Linked DNA regions of Chroococcidiopsis sp. TS-821. The protein of the gene in region 1 binds, or shares a complex with, the protein of each later gene. Links are inferred from orthologs where the notes say so. Each region holds a gene or a part of one and is shown in the gene's direction. Other genes may lie near its edges.

The links.
Region 2: the proteins of hisF (region 1) and hisH are in contact, whole or in part, in a crystal structure (PDB 6RU0), measured with the Thermotoga maritima proteins. The link is inferred for Chroococcidiopsis sp. TS-821 from one-to-one orthologs. Residues at the interface, in WP_004080486.1 of Thermotoga maritima: Met1, Leu2, Ala3, Arg5, Ser40, Glu41, Asp45, Glu46, Ala70, Glu71, Ile73, Asp74, Ile75, Pro76, Phe77, Asp98, Lys99, Ser122, Gln123, Glu161, Thr195, Leu196, Asn247, Arg249, Glu251; in WP_004080484.1 of Thermotoga maritima: Asn15, Arg18, Arg22, Arg117, Leu118, Pro119, His120, Met121, Gly122, Trp123, Asn124, Asn134, Gly135, Tyr136, Tyr138, Val140, Tyr158, Glu180, Lys181, Ser182, Ser183, Lys184, Ile185.

Annotation. Positions count from the first base shown.
Region 1 is NZ_MVDI01000009.1:66,992-71,287, forward strand. The notes cover bases 459-3,383. They hold hisF (imidazole glycerol phosphate synthase subunit HisF), read left to right. Parts: upstream 459-1,496; coding sequence 1,497-2,270; downstream 2,271-3,383. Other genes in these bases: ruvB (Holliday junction branch migration DNA helicase RuvB), read right to left, coding at 459-1,422; B1A85_RS18900 (hypothetical protein), read left to right, coding at 2,350-2,541; B1A85_RS18910 (M28 family peptidase), read left to right, coding at 2,879-3,383. Also shown: B1A85_RS18885 (tetratricopeptide repeat protein), read right to left, coding at 1-157; more of ruvB, read right to left, coding at 334-458; more of B1A85_RS18910, read left to right, coding at 3,384-4,296.
Region 2 is NZ_MVDI01000007.1:244,150-248,387, reverse strand. What follows is about bases 776-3,642. They hold hisH (imidazole glycerol phosphate synthase subunit HisH), read left to right. Parts: upstream 776-1,824; coding sequence 1,825-2,460; downstream 2,461-3,642. Other genes in these bases: B1A85_RS17725 (c-type cytochrome), read left to right, coding at 3,511-3,642; petG (cytochrome b6-f complex subunit V), read right to left, coding at 3,105-3,218; rsmD (16S rRNA (guanine(966)-N(2))-methyltransferase RsmD), read left to right, coding at 2,517-3,083; B1A85_RS17745 (peptidase C15), read right to left, coding at 1,114-1,641; B1A85_RS17750 (DUF3370 domain-containing protein), read right to left, coding at 776-1,023. Also shown: more of B1A85_RS17750, read right to left, coding at 1-775; more of B1A85_RS17725, read left to right, coding at 3,643-3,885; B1A85_RS17720 (OFA family MFS transporter), read right to left, coding at 3,956-4,238. UniProt on the Escherichia coli protein: IGPS catalyzes the conversion of PRFAR and glutamine to IGP, AICAR and glutamate. The HisH subunit catalyzes the hydrolysis of glutamine to glutamate and ammonia as part of the synthesis of IGP and AICAR.

The DNA of each region.
Region 1 (4,296 bases):
TGGCAAAATCTCCGCTATTCGTAGCATTTAAAGCTTGTTGGGCTAAGCTGTCAAGTTGTTGAAATTGTTCTGCTGTAATTTGTGGTTGGGATTGCGCTAATACTGGCTCAGTTACCCCAAACAAAAGTATTAAGAAGATTACAATGAGTCGTATCATCTAAAAGTTATCGGTATTGAATAATCTATCTCTGGCGAAAGAACCAATTTAAACTTTGAGCAGGCAAGATGCCTATCCCACAAACGCTAAATTCATTTTAGAAGTCTTATGACAAGCATTTTGTGGATAATTCAATTTAAGCACCAATTACCTATTACCACGCTTTATATCAATGCTTATGGTAGTAAAGAAAGCTGCTCGTTGGGTGGGTTAAAACCCAAGTGTTGATAAGCCGCTGGACTAGCAACTCGACCGCGAGGTGTTCGCTGAAGATAACCGATTTGCATCAAATACGGTTCATATACTTCCTCAATTGTTTGCGTATCTTCTCCCGTTGCTGCTGCCATTGTTTCAATTCCTACAGGTCCTCCATTAAACTGTTCAATCATCACGGTAAGCATTTGGCGATCTGTCCAATCGAGACCGCAAGGATCGACTTGAAATAACGTTAAAGCTTCGGCTGCAACATTTTGGTCGATTGTCCCCGCAGATTTTACTTCAGCGTAGTCGCGGACGCGTTTGAGTAAGCGATTGGCAATTCTTGGGGTTCCGCGCGATCGCCGGGCAATTTCTAGCGCCCCATCCTCGGTAATTGCTGTTTGCAGTAGCTGTGCGGTGCGCAAAACGATTTGACTGAGTTCGTCGGGTTGATAAAACCGCAATCGTTGCACTAATCCGAAGCGATCGCGTAATGGAGATGATAGCGAACCAGCGCGTGTTGTCGCCCCCACTAAAGTAAACCGTTGCAAGGGGATACTGCGCGATTTGGCACTCGCACCTTTACCTGTCGTAATATCGACGCGAAAATCTTCCATCGCCGGATACAAAATTTCTTCTGCCATGCGCGATAGCCGATGAATTTCATCGATAAATAACACGTCGCCTGGCTGCAACCCGACAAGAAGCCCTACAATATCTCGTGGACGTTCTAAGGCTGGCGCACTAGTGATTTTGCAATTGACACCCATTTCTGCGGCTAAAATCAGCGCCATTGTGGTTTTTCCTAGCCCAGGGGGACCATACAATAGCAAGTGGTCGAGCGTTTCACCTCTAGCTTTTGCCGCTTTTAGGGCAATATCGAGAACTTCTTTTAGGTCTTTTTGACCAATGTAATCAGCAAATCTTTGGGGGCGAATGCTTTCTTCTTGTTTACCATGCTCATCTACCATCGCTTTTGGTTGTAAAAGTTCCTCACGCGGGCGTGTGGTTCGAGGATTGCGGCGTTCGGGTTCCGAGTGAGATTGCTTAGAAGAAATTATCGCCATGATTAGAAAATTAAAAATCGGTCATATAAATTAATTGTGCTTTGATCGTTACACTACTAACACAGGAGCAGACAATGCTAGCAAAAAGAATTCTTCCTTGTTTGGATGTCAAAGCAGGGAGAGTCGTTAAAGGAGTTAATTTTGTCAATCTACAAGATGCGGGCGATCCGGTTGAACTTGCCAAAGTTTACAACGAAGCGGGGGCGGATGAACTCGTGTTTCTCGATATTACCGCAACGCATGAAGACCGCGACATTATTATCGATGTGGTTTATCGTACTGCGGAGCAAGTGTTTATGCCTTTGACAGTGGGTGGTGGGATTCAATCCTTAGAACAAATTAAAAGTTTGTTAAGAGCCGGAGCCGATAAAGTCAGTATCAATTCGGCTGCTGTCAGGCAACCTGATTTGATTGACCGCGCTAGCGATCGCTTTGGCAATCAGTGTATAGTCATTGCTATAGATGCACGACGGAGGCAAGATGCAGCTAACCCTGGCTGGGATGTGTACGTACGTGGTGGCAGGGAAAATACTGGCATCGATGCGCTTGCTTGGGCGAAAGAAGTTGCCCAGCGGGGGGCGGGTGAGTTACTTGTAACGAGTATGGATGCGGATGGGACGCAAGCGGGATATGACTTGGAATTGACGCGGGCGATCGCGGAAGCGGTTGAAATTCCTGTTATCGCCTCTGGTGGTGCGGGTAACTGCGAACATATCCATGCAGCGCTGACTCAAGGAAAAGCGGAAGCTGCGTTACTTGCATCGTTGTTACACTACGGTCAGTTGAGTGTTCGGGAAATTAAGGATTACTTAAGCGATCGCGGCTGTCCTATCCGCTTAGCAGCTTAACAATTTACTCAGATTTCTATTCGGACACATTGTAAATTTTCTTGTTAAGATATATGAATAAGAATTAATTTTTTCAAAAATGCTGATACCAATTCTCATATTCGACGTAGCGTTAGTGGCTTGGTCACTGCATTTGATGGAAGAAGCGTTCTACCACAAAGAGTTCTCTTTGATGTTGGCAGGAACTTTAGTTGCGCTTGCCGCAGCAGCGATGCTGGTAGTCTATTTTCTCATGGGTAACTGTATGACGTATCTGTTGAGTGCCTCATGACAAGTGCTAACTTGACAATATCAGCATTATTCAGTGATAATACGATACGCTCAAGGGGTTATAGCTCAGTTGGTAGAGCACCTCAATGGCATTGAGGGGGTCAGCGGTTCGAATCCGCTTAGCTCCATTTTTGATATAGCAACTAAATAAATACTCCTAAAATTCAATAGAAAAGAGCTTAATCGGCTATTTACTAGCTAGGGAGACTGATTGTTTGGGCAACATTTTATAGCCCTAGTCAATAGCGTTAGGACATTCTCACCCTCATATTCTCCTCAACTTTGTTATCTAAGGTAAGAGGTAAAGCGATCGCTTTGTCATTTGAAAATGACGTTTGATGACAGTTACCTCTAAACGCCAAGTCAACCAAATTGCCAGACCCAATTCTAGAAAAGTTAAAACCTTGACATTGATTGGGTTTCTTGTCCTGCTTGTCCTGCTGGCATTGGCTCAACTAGTGCCCCCCAAAGTTAATCCCGCAACCGCACCCACTACAGAATTTTCCGCAGATCGCGCCATGCAGTCGCTGGAAATCATTGCCAGTCAGCCTCGCGCAATGGGTTCTCTAGGTCACGCTGCTGCGAGAGAGTATCTCATTCAACAAATTGAAGCAATGGGACTCCAACCAGAGGTACAAGCGACGACTGTTGTACAGCGATGGCAGGGTTCAACTCGCTTTGAGGTTGGTACAGTACAGAATGTGCTAGTGCGTCTACCTGGTACGAAGAGTACAGGGGCGATCGCGCTCAACGGGCATTACGACTCTGGCTCTACGGCAAACGGTGCAGCAGACTGCGGTTCTTGTGTTGTCACATTACTAGAAACTGTGCGATCGCTGCGGGCGAGTCCTCCGCTGCAAAACGACGTAATTTTTGTCTTTTCGGATGGTGAAGAAAACAGCGATTTGGGGGCGCGTGCCTTTGTTACCCAGCACCCCTGGGCAAAAGACGTGCGTTTGGCGCTCAATTTTGAGGCGACTGGAAATCGGGGTGCCAGTGTTCTATACAGTGCCAATCGTAATAATCTACCGATGATTGCAGGCTTTGTCCATGCCTCTCCCTATCCACTTGCCTCTTCGTTTGCATCAGATTTTGTTCGGTTGTTTCCGGCACAGCGAGGCGGTTGCGATCTTGAAGAATATATGGATCGGGACATTCCAGGTTTGGGGTTTGTCATCGCCAGTAACACCGTTGGCTATCATACCCGTCTGGATCGAGTGCAGGAGATCGATCGCCGCAGCATTCAACATCACGGTTCCTATGCGCTTGCTTTGGCACGTTACTTCGGCAATCAGAATCTGAACGCGCTGCAATCGTCTCAGGGTGCCGTTTATTTCAACGTTTTACCAAATTTGACGCTCTATTATCCTACTAGCTGGGTACTACCACTTGCGCTTGCCGTAGGTCTGCTATACCTGGGAGTGGCTGGAGTGGGATTACGGCGACGGCAATTGACATTGCAGGGGATTGGAGTAGGAGCAATTGCCTTCAGTTTTAGTGCGATCGCCTCTGTCCTACTGACAGCCCTAGTCTGGTGGGGCATCAGAACCTTCAACAGCAACTTACAGGTATTCATGGTAGGGCATTACAAGACACTGCCCTACTTTCTGGGGTTGGTGTTCTTCACAATGACTCTCATGGTTGTGTTTCACCTCTGGTTGCAGAGGAAAGTCAGCTTAACGAATCGCATGGCTGGTGCGTTGCTCGTCTGGACTGTTTTAATGTTTTTCAGTAGTGCAGCAATGCCAGGAGCTAG
Region 2 (4,238 bases), on another replicon or contig:
CAAATTGTACTCAATGCCATAATTACCGTGTGCTTGATAGGCAGTATCTGGATAGCGTACCATCAACGGCGCACTTTGTACTTGATTTGTCCCTTGTCTTCCTGCAGTTAAGGTACTTAAACCATAAGAAAACGCTTGTCCTCGTGGAGGAATACTCAAATATCGCACATTAGGACTATCAACAAGTTGAGCTTGCCATTGAGAACCTTGCGCAACTCCAGCAACGCGACCATAGATAACTTTACCACCTGCTTCGGGAGGTGTTGGAGCGAGATCGCGAGGTCCGGCTAAATTTCCCGTTTCTAATAACTGTTGCCATTCGGCTAAAGTTGGCGATCGCTCGCTACCATCAGCATTAGACTTAGCAAACATCGCCAAACTTGCTGCATAAACCCTTCCATTGCTCCGTAGCCGCATTAAAGTAGAACGTCCATTAATTGGTGGTTCTAACGTTTGTACAGGAATTGGTAAATTAAGCAACATTCGACTTTGCTGCGGTGGAATGGTGATTTGCGCAGGAAATATTGATTGTCGCCGTCCACGTAGGATCTCATTCATCACGCGATCGCCTGGTCCTGCAAAGATCGTTCCTAAAGGATTTTCAGTTTGGGGTGGTAACTCGATAAACGGTGCGTCAGGTTGACTTAAGTAACTTGCGGCTTGTAAAACATCGACTGTCACGGGTTGCGTACTTGGATTATGCAGTAGAACTCCAAGATAGAGCGTGCGCAAGTCTTCTGGAGAAGTTGCTTTAGCAATGTGATGTGCGAAGATATCAAATCGTCCTTGGAACGGAAAGTTAAGATGGGCGTTTGCTGCTTTTTTTCCACTCGGAGGAAACGTCGATAATAAAATTCCTTCGGTTTGGACGACTTCGGGACTATTGCTATTAAATACCGGAACAGTATCTAACGATCCAGGCAAGGGGCGTACTTGTTGCGGTTGTACGATTTCTTGTTGTGGTGTTGGCGTAGGTGTGGGTGTAGCTTGAGCAAACGTGAAAACGGGCAACAATGGTAGCATAACAGCATTTATAAACTAGCAAATAAGGGTAAGAATGCGATCTACCCTTTTGTTAAGTTGCGATCGACTCAAAATAAGACACAACATAACTTATAAAAGTGCCATTTTTTGAATAATTAATATGAAGTCTTTTATAACTTTTTGCATATTATCTTCTGTCAAAATAGGGACGTGAACAAAAAGACAATGGCTGTTTAATTTCTGCGTTGTGATATAGTCTAAAACTGCGAAATAAAGTCCTTCACAAACAAACTTTCCGGCATCGTGGCTGATTTGGGTTATAGAAAGCTCAGCAATTAGGTGTTCTAGATCGAGTGGCGATCGCAAAACAACATCTCCACAAGCAGCATGAGATTCTACAGTGAGTTGCGTTCGACTTTCTGCCATACCACAACAAATAATAGCAGTAGGTTGAATTTCAGTAATTTTACTGATGACAATTTTGCTGGCTTGTTGAGTATCAACAGGTAGTTTTCTTAAAACGGTTAGTAGAGGTAGTTGTAAAGTGCTATTTGTAAGATATAACTCGTCGATTTTCGCGATGAGATCGTCGGATGAATTAGATTTTTGATGCGGTAGCCATGTTGTAAATGAAGTTAGCAGGATTTGAGAAGGCATATAGCAATCTTAATTAATTTTGTTTCTTTGAGACGAACTACATAAGCGTAGCCTTCCCGCTTTCTTAGGACACAACAATACACGAAGGGGAGATTGCTGAAAATGATGTTAGCGTCTCATGGAGAATAACTTAGTTGCACTTACAATAGAATTTAGTGGTAACGATCGAGGAGGGTCTGCTCAATGGCAGCGATCGCAGTTATAGATTATGACATGGGTAATCTGCATTCGGTCTGCAAAGGTTTAGAGAAAGCGGGAGCGACTCCGAAAATTACTGACTCAGCTATAGAATTAGCAAAAGCTGATGCAGTATTGTTACCCGGCGTCGGTGCGTTCGATCCTGCTGTACAGCATTTGAGATCCCGTGACTTGGTTGAACCAATCAAAGATGCGATCGCCAGTGGGAAACCGTTTCTTGGTATTTGTCTGGGACTGCAAGTCTTATTCGAATGCAGTGAAGAAGGTGTAGAGCCTGGTTTGGGAATTATTTCTGGTACAGTACGGCGCTTTAAAGGCGAGCCAGGAATTACAATTCCGCATATGGGTTGGAATCAACTAGAGCTTACTCAACCTGATTGTCCCCTATGGCAAAATCTACCATCACAGCCTTGGGTTTATTTTGTTCACTCCTATTATGTTGAGCCTGAGGATTCTACAATTCAAGCCGCAACAGTAACGCATGGTAGTCAAACGGTGACAGCAGCGATCGCCCGCGACAATATCATGGCAATGCAATTCCACCCTGAAAAATCCTCTACTGCTGGATTGCGAATTTTATCCAACTTTGTGCAGCAAGTCCGCACCACAGTACCCGTGTAAGTATATTTTCTCCTCAGAGCTTTTGAGCTCTCCTTTATCCCTCTGCTCTCTTTCTCATGCGCATTTACGGCAATCGTCTTATAAAAACATTACCAGGGAGAGACACGCGACCAACAACGGGCAGGGTACGCGAAGCCGTCTTTAATATTTGGCAAGGTGCGATCGCAGGTAGTCGTTGGCTAGATCTGTGTGCTGGGAACGGTTCAATGGGTGCAGAAGCGTTATGCCGTGGCGCAGCCTTGGTTGTGGGAATTGAACAATCAAGCCGTGCCTGTGCGATTATTAAGGAAAATTGGCAAAAAGTAGCACAGTCTGGACAAACGTTTCAAGTTTTGCGCGGCGACGTAGTGCAGCGGTTAAAAACACTTTCAGGACAACAGTTTGACCGCATCTACTTCGATCCACCGTATGCGAGTAATTTGTATTTACCAGTGTTGCAGGCGATCGCGCAGTACCAATTATTGCATCCAAGCGGCGAACTTGCGGTAGAACATCATCCCGATCTGCCCAAGTTACAACCTTCTTCACTAGAAATCTGTCGAGAAAAAGTTTACGGTAACGCGGCTGTTACTTTCTATCGTGCAGTCTACCTAGAACATGAAAAGCCCTTCCAAAACAATTAGAAGGGCTAGAGTCTAGCTAGCTTATAAACCCAACTGCTTGCCACGCTTATATTGCTGATACGCGGCAAAAAATAAACCAGCCAAAGTAATCACTATCAAGCCAAGAACAATTCCATCGAGTAGTGGTTCAACCATGCAATGTCTCCTGTTGCGATCGCATAATAAGCTCTGCGCTACGCGCAATCGTGCTTCGTGACTAAGGCTGCATTAGGTTAGATGACCCAACAGCAGCCAACAACAATAACTCCTAATTCAGCATACACTGAATTAGTGCTAAGAGAGAACCAGAAATTGGTAAAGTCTCTATACAAAACTTAATTACAAATGCTGATTTCATTGACTTTGCTTGCGAACACTATCAAGAACTTTTAAGCTAAGTGTTAGGAGATAAATATTTTTGTGAAGTCTCAAGTTAAGTAATCAGCTTTTGGCTAATCAGTTCGCTAAACCGGAAATTCTACTCCAGCGGCTTGCATTTATCGCTTTGGCGATTTTGCTAGTTGCAATATTAGTTGTTGTGGGCGTACATAGGGTAAGAGTTTCTGAGCCTTATGTTAAGAATGTTTTGTCATTAACAGGAGATCCCGTACGCGGCAGTGCGATTTTTCAAATGAACTGCGCGGGTTGTCACGGATGGCAAGCTGATGGTAACGTGGGTCCTAGTTTACAAGGTATTTCTAAGCGTAAATCTCGTTTTGGGTTGATTCATCAAGTCATTAGTGGCGATACTCCACCGATGCCACAGTTCAAGCCTAGTCCCAAAGAAATGGCAGACTTGTTAAGTTACTTGGAAACGCTTTGAAAGACAACCACAAGTTCACCAGATATGGAACGCGCCTTTTGAAAATATTACTGACAATCCAGTACTGTCATTACGAATATAGGCGATCGCTGCGCTTGAGCATGAAGTTGGCAACGAGAATGCCAATAATGGCAAGTAGAGCCATTAGATAAAATGCATAGGCGTAAGTGCCAAACCAATCTCGAATTCTTCCAGTCACCAAAGTTCCAATCAAAGCACCTGTACCATAGGCGGTAAACACAATTCCGTAATTTTGAGCATACCGATCGGGGTTAAAAAACCGGAGGGTGATAGCAGGAGCCATTGCTAACCATCCTCCCAAACAAAACCAAAATAGGCAAAAGGCAACAACA